DNA from 3 places in the Nocardia sp. NPDC004604 genome. Region 1 is predicted to be linked to each of the others. Evidence: riboswitches for the same ligand, from Rfam matches in the RefSeq annotation. Region 1 holds a riboswitch; each other region holds the start of a gene.

Region 1 (3,274 bases):
ATTCTCGATGCCTGCGGACTACCTGCGGACAGTAATGGGGCCATCGCCGCGAAGCCGAAGTTCGCCCGGTCGCGCACCGAATGGGCGCGGGCGGCCGAGGGCTGGCTCGACGATCCGCTGCAGGATCGGGGGCTGATCCTGTCGTCGCTGCTCATCGACGGGCGGGTGGTGTGGGGCGACGCCGCGCTGCATACCGTGCCAGCGGCGTTCGGGCGGATGCGGGCCGAACACCCGAATGCGCTGCGGCTGCAACTGCTGGACGCGTTATCGGGACGGGTGCGGACACGGTCACTGCGCGATGTGCTGTCCCGGCGCGGCGGCACCTTCGACCTGAAGAACCATGCGCTGGCGCCGATCGTCAACCTGGCGCGCTGGGGTGGGCTGGCGGCGGGCGTGACCTCGGCGTCCACCCCGGTGCGATTGGCAGCGGCGGCGAGTGCTGGTGCGCTCACCGATCGGGATGTCACCATGCTGACCGAGGTCTTCGTCATGTTGCAGCGCCTGCGGATGGTGCATCAGGTCGAGCAGTTGTCGGCTGGGCACAGTCCCGGCGATATTGTCATGATGTCGGAACTCTCGCCGTTGAATCGGAGCCTGCTCAACGATGCCCTGCGCGAAATCGCGGCGGTGCAACGACGGGTCGGCAGCATGGGAGCCACAACCACCTAGAATGGCGATTGTCATGGCGAAACAAGGTGTCGAGGACAACGGGCGGACGGCCGCGGTGCAGTCCGTCGACCGAGCGCTGCTGGTCATGGAGATCATTGCCAAGCTCGGGCAGGCGGGCGTCACGGAGATCGCCGGCGAACTCGGCGTCCACAAATCTACCGTTTCGCGGTTGATCGCCGTGCTGGAATCGCGGGGATACGTCGAGCAACTGTCCGAGCGCGGCAAGTATCGGCTCGGTTTCTCGATCGTTCGGCTCGCCGGATCCACCAGTGCCCAGGTCGATCTCGTCGGACAGAGTCAGAGCGCCTGCAACGCGCTGGCGATCGAGGCCGGTGAGACGACCAATCTCGCTGTGCTGGACGGTAGTCGGATCATCAATATCGCCGAGGCGCACGGGCCGGGTTCGATCGCGTTGCGGTCCTGGGTCGGTCAGAGTTGTCCGGCGCACGCCACCTCCAGCGGCAAGGTACTGCTCGCGGATCTGGAGCCGGGGGAGATGCGCAAGCGCGTCGGCGCCAAACTCGAGGCATTCACCACCAATACGCTGACCAGGGTCGCCGACCTCGCCGCACAACTCGTCGCGGTGCGCGAGAACGGCTGGGCCGATGTACGCGAGGAACTGGAGATCGGCCTGAACGCCGTCGCCGCGCCGGTCTACGACAGCACCGGTGCCGTCGTTGCGGCATTGAGCGTTTCCGGCCCGGCCTACCGCCTGAGTCCGGACCGCTTCGCCGACGTGGCCCAACTGACCATCGCCAGCGCCGCCGATATCAGCCGCCGCCTCGGTTATCTGGGCTGAACTCCCGCGCCGAGTGGGATCGAAAGTTATCTGATCTCGGTTGTCCTTCTCGTGTTGACATGGGGTTGGGTTGGTCCAATACTGAGTTGCGTATGGAGCTTCGTGTTGCGACTTACGCAACTTGTTGGCTTCTTGCGAAACCGAATATCCGCCGTTCGACGTGCAGCGGGAGATCTCCACACCGTATGTGGAAGCCGAAGGAGCAACACCTCCCGGGAATCTCTCAGGCCCAGGACCGCTGCGCTCAGGCAACTCTGGAAAGCAGTGCACGCGCACTCGCCGACGGGGCAAACGCACCGACCGGGTGCGTGAATCTCTCAGGCCATTGGACAGAGCGGGAGGAGCCACCTACGCGCACGCGTCGACGAAAGGCTCCCCATGGCCGACTCCGCTATCCGAACCGAACTCGATGCCACACTGCGCGAATTCGACCCGCTCGTCGCCGAATTGGTGGACCGGGAGGTCGACCGTCAGCAGCACGGGCTGGAGATGATCGCATCGGAGAACTACGCGCCGCTCGCGGTGATGCAGGCGCAGGGATCGGTGCTGACCAATAAGTACGCCGAAGGATATCCGGGGCGTCGCTACTACGGCGGGTGCGAGCATATCGACCAGATCGAGTCGCTGGCGATCGAGCGACTGCGCGGGCTCTTCGGCGCCGAATACGTGAACGTGCAACCGCATTCGGGGGCGCAGGCGAATGCGGCGGCGATGCACGCGGTGCTGCGGCCCGGTGACGGCATCCTCGGGCTGGCGCTGGATCACGGCGGTCATCTCACGCACGGGATGAAGATCAACTTCTCCGGACGGCTCTATGACGTCGCGGCCTATCACGTTCGGGCCGAGGACCATCTCATCGATATGGACGAGGTGCGCAGGCTCGCCCACGAGCACCGGCCGAAGCTGATCGTGGCGGGGTGGTCCGCCTACCCGCGCCATCTCGATTTCGCCGAATTCCGCCGCATCGCAGATGAAGTCGGCGCGTATTTGATGGTGGATATGGCGCACTTCGCCGGTCTGGTCGCGGCCGGGCTGCATCCCTCGCCGGTGCCGCACGCGCATATCGTCACCTCGACAACCCACAAGACGCTCGGCGGACCCCGTGGCGGATTCATTCTCGCGGTCGAGGAATTGGCCAAGAAGCTGGGTTCGGCGGTCTTTCCCGGACAGCAGGGTGGGCCGCTCGAGCATGTGATCGCGGCCAAGGCCGTCGCGTTCAAAATGGCGAGCGAACCGGTGTTTCGGGAACGTCAGGAGCGCACTCTCGCCGGTGCGCGCCTGCTCGCCGAACGGTTGCTCGCCACGGACTGCCGGGCGGCGGGCATCAATGTCGTCAGCGGCGGCACCGATGTGCACCTGGTGCTCGTCGATCTGCGCGATTCCGAACTCGACGGTCAGCAGGGGGAGGATCTGCTGCACGACATCGGCATCACGGTGAACCGCAATGCCGTTCCGTTCGATCCGCGCCCGCCGATGGTCAGCTCGGGACTGCGGATCGGCACGCCAGCGCTGGCCACCCGCGGGTTCGATATCGAGGCGTTCACCGAGGTCGCCGATATCATCGCGGTCGCGCTACTGCGGGGGCAGTCCATCGCCGAATCGACCGAGCGCGTCGATGCGCTGGTACGCCGGTTCCCGCTGTACCCGGGTCTGCGCGGTACGGCATGACGGTCAGCATTTTCGATCTGTTCCGGGTCGGCATCGGGCCGTCGAGTTCGCATACGGTGGGACCGATGCGGGCGGCGGCGCGGTTCATCGATCGGCTGAAATCCGATGGGGTGCTGCACCATACGGCTGCCGTACGGG
Region 2 (3,274 bases), on a different contig from region 1:
GGCGAATCCGGGCCAGCTGATGGGCTCCATCTCCACCGCGGAGTTCAGCTTCATCGTGCACGACCCCAGCGGGATCATGGTGCGGTCCAGGGCGAGATCCTTGTCCGAGAGCTTTCGAAGGAACCGCAGCATCGCGGTTTCCGAACGGTGCTCGTGGAATACGGGGTGCTGCAAGAACTTCGAGGTGCGTTCGAGCTCGGTCGGCAGCCCGGCGACCGTGGTCGGCGTTGCCGTCACCATCGCGCCGAAGGCGGCCACGACGCGACGTACCACGTCGTCGGTGGTGCACTCGTTGCAGGAGATGCCGACGTGGTCGTCGTCCGCCAGGCGCAAGTTGATGCCGTAGCGATCGGCGTTGGCGACGAACTCCCTTGCCTGACCCGGCACCCGGACCTGCACGGTGTCGAAGAAGCGGTCGTGCACGATCTGGTGGCCGGCCGCCCGCAGGCTCTCGGCAATCGTCACGGCATGGCGGTGGACGCGGGTTGCGATGATGCGCAGACCCTCCGGACCGTGGTAGGCCGCGTACATGGCGGCCACGTTGGCGAGCAGTGCCTGCGCGGTGCAGATGTTGCTGGTCGCCTTGTCGCGGCGGATGTGCTGTTCGCGGGTCTGCAGCGCGAGCCGGTAGGCGGGCTGTCCGTCGACGTCGACGGAGACCCCGACCAGGCGGCCCGGGAGCATTCGCTCGAGCCCGGTGCGCACGGCCATGTAGCCGGCGTGTGGGCCGCCGAAGAACAGTGGCACGCCGAAGCGCTGCGCGGATCCGACCGCGATGTCGGCGCCCTGTTCTCCGGGCGGCGTCAAGATCGTCAACGAGAGCAGGTCAGCGGCCACCGTGGTCAGTGCGCCGCGCTCGCCCGCGGCCGCGATCAGCGGTGACAGGTCGCGCACGGCGCCGCTCGCGCCCGGCGCCTGGAACACCACACCGAATGCGTCGCCGTCCGGCAATTCACTGGAGAGATCCGCGACCAGCACCTCGATGCCGACCGACTTGGCACGCCCCTGGACGACCGCGAGGGTCTGCGGCAGGCAGTCCGCGTCGACGATCACCCGGTTCGCGGCGGACTTGGACTTGTTCGCCCGCCGCATGAGCAGCACGGCCTCCATCACGGCGGTGGCCTCGTCCAGCAGGGAGGCCCCGGCCACGGGGAGCGCGGTGAGATCCTCGATCAATGTCTGGAAGGTCAGCAACGCCTCGAGCCGCCCCTGGGAGATCTCCGGCTGATAGGGCGTGTAGGCGGTGTACCAGGCCGGCGATTCGAGCAGGTTTCGCCGCAAAACCGCAGGTGTGACGGTGTCGTGGTAGCCGAGACCGATCATCTGGACACGGGTCTGATTGCGGTCGGCGAGGGCACGCAGATCGGCGAGGACCTGCGGCTCGCTCCGGGCCGCCGGCAGGTCCATGGCCTTCTCGCTGCGGATCTGGTCCGGCACCACGCCGTCGATGAGCTCATCGAGCGTTTCGTAGCCGAGTGCATCGAGCATGTGCTGTGCTGCGGAGGCGTCGGGACCGATATGACGCGAGGGAAAGTCGCTGGTAGAGGGCCCACCATTGGGGGCAATGCGGGTTTCAACTGGCACGAGGTGACTCCGGTTTCGCTCTGTCCGGACCGCACCGGACATCGACTAGGGGGCACCTCCCCGCTCTGTCCTGAAACCTGAGAGTTTGGGCATTGCCGCACTACGGCGTTGCTCTTCACCTTCGGTAAGTACCGGCCTGCGGCCGTTCCTGTTCTCCAGAGTTGCCTCGGCGCTGCGGTACTGGGGCCTGAGAGATTCCCGGGGAGGAAGTTGCTCCTACGGCGCCTCGGAGTTCAGAAGTCTGAAACTCGGAGGTTCTCCCGCTGCGCGTCATCGGCGTCTTCAGTTGTGACTTGCAGAACAGTACACACTCCCCCGAGGTTTGTCTGCCACCGACCTCCCGGGACCACTCGACCGCCGATCCCCCTTGCCAAAACGCATCAGCGTTTGGCATCCTCGGTCTGGAACTCGCTCAGCTGTGACCGCACACACCGAGCATTCGGCGTCCAGATACCAAGTCCCGCAAAGGTATCGAGGGCCTGCCTTCTCTTCCCCCTGCTGACACCGCTTCCTGCGAGCGCTGCTCGGCCATGACCGTGCGGGTCTGACATCACCCGGCGACTTCGCGTCGTCGCACAGCAGCCGGATCCTTCCAGCGAGCTCTCGCCGGCTCCGGCTATCGAAGGAGTTCCCATCAGCGCCTCACCCCACCCCTCCCCCCTCGCCCCGGACGGGCGTCGACTGCTTCGGCTCGAGGTTCGCAACGCCCGGACTCCGGTCGAACGCAAGCCGCCGTGGATGAAGGTGCGGATGCGCACCGGACCCGAGTACCGAGCGCTCGCCGCCCTCGTCGAACGCGAGCACCTGCACACCGTCTGCCAGGAGGCGGGGTGCCCCAACATCTTCGAGTGCTGGGAGGACCGCGAGGCGACCTTCCTCATCGGCGGAGACCAGTGCACGCGGCGTTGCGACTTCTGCCAGATCGATACGGGCAAACCCGCCGACCTCGACCTCGACGAGCCGCGACGGGTCGCCGAGTCGGTGCGCGCGATGGACCTCCGGTACGCCACGGTGACCGGCGTCGCTCGCGACGATCTACCGGACGGCGGCTCCTGGCTGTATGCCGAAACGGTGCGCCAGATTCGCCAGCAGAGCCCGGGCACCGGCGTAGAACTGTTGATTCCGGACTTCAACGCGGATCCCGGACAACTGTGTGAGGTCTTCGACACCCGTCCAGAAGTGCTGGCGCACAACGTCGAGACCGTTCCACGCGTGTTTCGCCGGATCCGGCCCGCCTTCACCTATGAGCGGTCGCTCGATGTGATCACCCGGGCCAGGGCGGACGGTCTGATCACGAAGTCGAACCTCATCCTCGGATTGGGCGAGACCACCGACGAGGTGATCCAGTCACTTCGGGACCTGCACGACGCGGGCTGCCAGCTGATCACGATCACCCAGTACCTGCGTCCGTCGTCCCGGCACCATCCCGTCCGGCGATGGGCCGAGCCCGAGGAGTTCGCGCACCTCGAGCAGGTGGCCCGCGAGATCGGATTCCTCGGCGTCATGTCGGGTCCACTGGTCCGGTCCTCCTACCGTGCAGGCCGCCTGCATGCCGAGGCGATGGCCGCCGCCGATTCCCGGTAGATCCACGAAATGCCTTCAGCCACACAGCTTTCACATTCCACACCAGGAGTATTCACATGACCTCACGATCTGCAGACGTGGTCGTTCTCGGCGGCGGTTCCGGCGG
Region 3 (3,274 bases), on a different contig from region 1:
GCACCTTCTACGCGGATCTGGTCTTCGACAACGATCTGCGGATCTCGGCCCGGCCGTCGGATTCGATAGCGATCGCCTTGCGGGTGGGTTGCCCTATCTATGCCGAGGAACCGGTGCTCGAAGAGGCCGGGCTGGTTATGCCGGACGAGCGCGAGGACGAGGTGGAGAAGTTCAAGGAGTTCCTCGAATCCGTTTCGCCGGACGACTTCAAGGCCACCGACAGCTGAGCCGCTGCGCCAGGGCGGTGGGTTGGTCGAGCTCTTTCTTCTAGAGGTGAAGTAGAGGTCGAGACTTCTACCGCGCGTCGCGTTTGGTCCGACGATGCCGCTCCCGGGAGAATCACAGGGAGTAATCTCGATAGTTGGGCCACGTCCGTTACGGCCGGTCGTTGGTCGTGACGGAGCCGGGTCATCGATGAGGCTAGGCGTCGGCGAAGCAAGGGAGTGGTCAGTGGCAGAGCAATCGCAGGATGTGGTACAGCCAGGCCTGTTCCCGGATGATTCGGTCCCCGACGATTTGGTGGGCTACCGCGTACCGAGCGCGTGCCAGGTGGCCGGGATCACCTACCGGCAGCTCGATTACTGGGCGCGCACCGGATTGGTCGTTCCGTCCATCCGTGGGGCTGCGGGTTCGGGCAGCCAGCGCCTGTATTCGTTCAAGGACATTCTCGTCTTGAAGATCGTGAAGCGACTATTGGACGCGGGCATCTCGTTGCAGAACATTCGCATCGCCGTCGACCATCTACGCAGTCGCGGCGTGCAGGATCTAGCGGGCATTACGTTGTTCTCCGATGGGACCTCGGTGTACGAGTGCACCTCGCCCGAGGAGGTAGTCGATTTACTGCAGGGTGGGCAGGGCGTCTTCGGAATCGCGGTCAGCGGCGCCATGCGGGAATTGACCGGAGCCATCGCCAACTTCCCGGCCGAGCGGGCCGTGAGCGGCAGCGCGAGCGAGCGGCCGGAGGATGAGCTTTCCTTCCGTCGTAAGGCTCGGATGAACCAGAAGACCGGCTAGGGATCGATTTGTCGAGTGCCTGTCGCTGCGGCGGCGGGCACTCGACTGTCCGGCCGAAGTGATGAGCGCTACACGCCCATCCGGGGTCCGGTGGCGTCATTCGTTGCGCGCGCGGCATAAACTGACGGTGCGTCGCCGCCGTGCGGGAGAGTTCCGGACTTCACAAGAGTTCGGGCGCCGAAGGAGCAGCACCTCCCCGTCAATCTCTCAGGCAAAAGGGACCGTACGGGCTTCGACGTCTCTGGAAAGTGGCAACTCCGCACAACGCGGCGGTTGCCCGCCCATGGGGAAAGGGGTCTCGGCACCTGCGTCGCGGCATCCGAATCTCTCAGGCTCCACGACAGAGGGGGAGGCCGGTATCCGTCGACCGCCGTTGGTCGACCCGCCCGACCTTGGGAGCTTGTCGTGACTCGATCATTCGCCGACCGCCATATCGGACCCGACCGGGATGAACTCGCCCGGATCCTGGACGTCGTCGGCGTCGGCTCGCTGGCCGAGCTCGCCACCGCGGCACTACCCGCGAGCATTCTGGACGGCTCCGGACTCGAGGTGCTGCCGCCCGCCGCGACCGAGCACGAGGTGCTCGACGAACTGGCCGCGCTCGCGCATTCGAATACCGTCGCCACCTCGATGATCGGGCTCGGCTACTACGACACGTTGACTCCGCCGGTGCTGGTGCGCAGCCTGCTGGAGAATCCCGCCTGGTACACGGCCTATACCCCGTACCAGCCCGAGATCAGCCAGGGGCGGCTCGAGGCACTGCTCAACTTCCAGACCATGGTCTCGGATCTGACCGGGATGGAGGTGGCCAATGCGTCCATGCTGGACGAGGCCACCGCCGCCGCCGAGGCGATGACGCTGCTGCGTCGGGCTGGCAAGTCCACCTCCGCGCGCCTGCTGATCTCCGATGATCTGTTCCCACAGACCAAGACCGTGCTGCACACTCGCGCCGAACCGCTGGGAATCGAGATCGTCGAGGCGGATCTGTCGGGCGGTGAACTGCCTGATGGCGAGTACTTCGGTGTGCTGGTTCAGGTTCCGGGCGCTTCGGGTCGGATCGTGGACTGGCGGCCGGTGATCGAGGCGGCGCACGAGCGGGGCGCGTTGGTCGCGGTCGGCGCGGATCTGCTCGCGTTGACGCTGATCACGCCGCCGGGGGAGCAGGGCGCGGACGTATGTTTCGGCACCACACAGCGTTTCGGTGTGCCGATGGGGTTCGGCGGTCCGCACGCCGGATATCTATCGGTGCACGCCGCGCATGCGCGTCAGCTGCCGGGTCGACTCGTCGGGGTGTCGGTGGATGCCGATGGCCATCAGGCGTATCGACTCGCACTGCAGACCCGCGAGCAGCATATTCGCCGGGAGAAGGCGACCTCTAATATTTGCACCGCGCAGGTGCTGCTGGCGATTGTGGCCGCGATGTACGCGAGCTATCACGGACCCGATGGACTACGCGAGATCGCTCGGCGCGTGCATCGGCGGGCGGCGGCCATTGCGACCGGACTCGATGGTGCCGTGGTGCACGACAATTACTTCGATACGCTGCTGGTGCGGGTGCCCGGTGGCGCGGAAGCCGTAGTGGCGAAGGCGAAGTCGAGCGGTATCAACCTGCGGTTGGTCGACGCAGACCACGTCGGTGTCGCCTGTGATGAGGCGACCACCGAGACCCATGTCGCCGCCGTGCTCGAATCCTTCGGCACCGCACTGACTTCCGAGGCGAGCGGTCCCGCGGCGGCGGTCTCCGTCGAAACCCGTACCTCGGACTTTCTCACCCACCCGGCATTCACCAGCTACCACACCGAAACCGCGATGCTGCGCTACCTGCGGCGGCTCTCCGATAAGGATATCGCGCTGGACCGCAGCATGATTCCGCTCGGTTCCTGCACCATGAAGCTCAATGCGACCGCGGAAATGGAGGCAATCACCTGGCCCGGCTTCGCCCGCGTGCATCCGTACGCGCCGGTCGAGGATGCGCCCGGTCTGCTGAAGGTGATCACCGATCTGGAGAACTGGCTGTCCGCGATCACCGGCTACGACTCGGTGAGCCTGCAGCCGAATGCGGGCAGCCAGGGCGAATACGCCGGACTGCTGGCGATCCGGCGCTACCACCTCGATCGTGGTGACGCGCACCGCGATACCTGCCTGATTCCCTCCAGCGCGCACGGCACCAATGCGGCCTCGGCGACCATGGTCGGCATGCGGGTGGAGGTCGTGAAGTGCCGCGCGAACGGCGACGTCGATCTGGACGATCTGCGCGCCA

What was found. A riboswitch is a leader RNA that binds a small molecule or an ion and turns the genes downstream of it on or off. The one in region 1 is predicted to bind glycine.
Region 2: linked by a shared signal. The riboswitch ahead of gcvP (aminomethyl-transferring glycine dehydrogenase) and the one ahead of glyA (serine hydroxymethyltransferase) in region 1 are both predicted to bind glycine.
Region 3: linked by a shared signal. The riboswitch ahead of gcvP (aminomethyl-transferring glycine dehydrogenase) and the one ahead of glyA (serine hydroxymethyltransferase) in region 1 are both predicted to bind glycine.

What each region holds. Positions count from the first base shown of each region.
Region 1 covers NZ_JBEXLC010000078.1:17,397-20,670, forward strand. Annotated here, with positions in the region: gene ABZW16_RS26140 (putative nucleotidyltransferase substrate binding domain-containing protein) at 1-669, shown strand, start outside; gene ABZW16_RS26145 (IclR family transcriptional regulator) at 683-1,468, shown strand; glycine riboswitch at 1,713-1,811, shown strand; gene glyA (serine hydroxymethyltransferase) at 1,847-3,136, shown strand; gene ABZW16_RS26155 (L-serine ammonia-lyase) at 3,133-3,274, shown strand, end outside.
Region 2 covers NZ_JBEXLC010000008.1:94,240-97,513, reverse strand. Annotated here, with positions in the region: gene gcvP (aminomethyl-transferring glycine dehydrogenase) at 1-1,626, opposite strand, end outside; glycine riboswitch at 1,750-1,857, opposite strand; gene lipA (lipoyl synthase) at 2,218-3,168, shown strand; gene lpdA (dihydrolipoyl dehydrogenase) at 3,225-3,274, shown strand, end outside.
Region 3 covers NZ_JBEXLC010000038.1:35,400-38,673, forward strand. Annotated here, with positions in the region: gene ABZW16_RS16150 (bifunctional nuclease family protein) at 1-227, shown strand, start outside; gene ABZW16_RS16155 (MerR family transcriptional regulator) at 415-1,014, shown strand; glycine riboswitch at 1,148-1,248, shown strand; gene gcvP (aminomethyl-transferring glycine dehydrogenase) at 1,420-3,274, shown strand, end outside.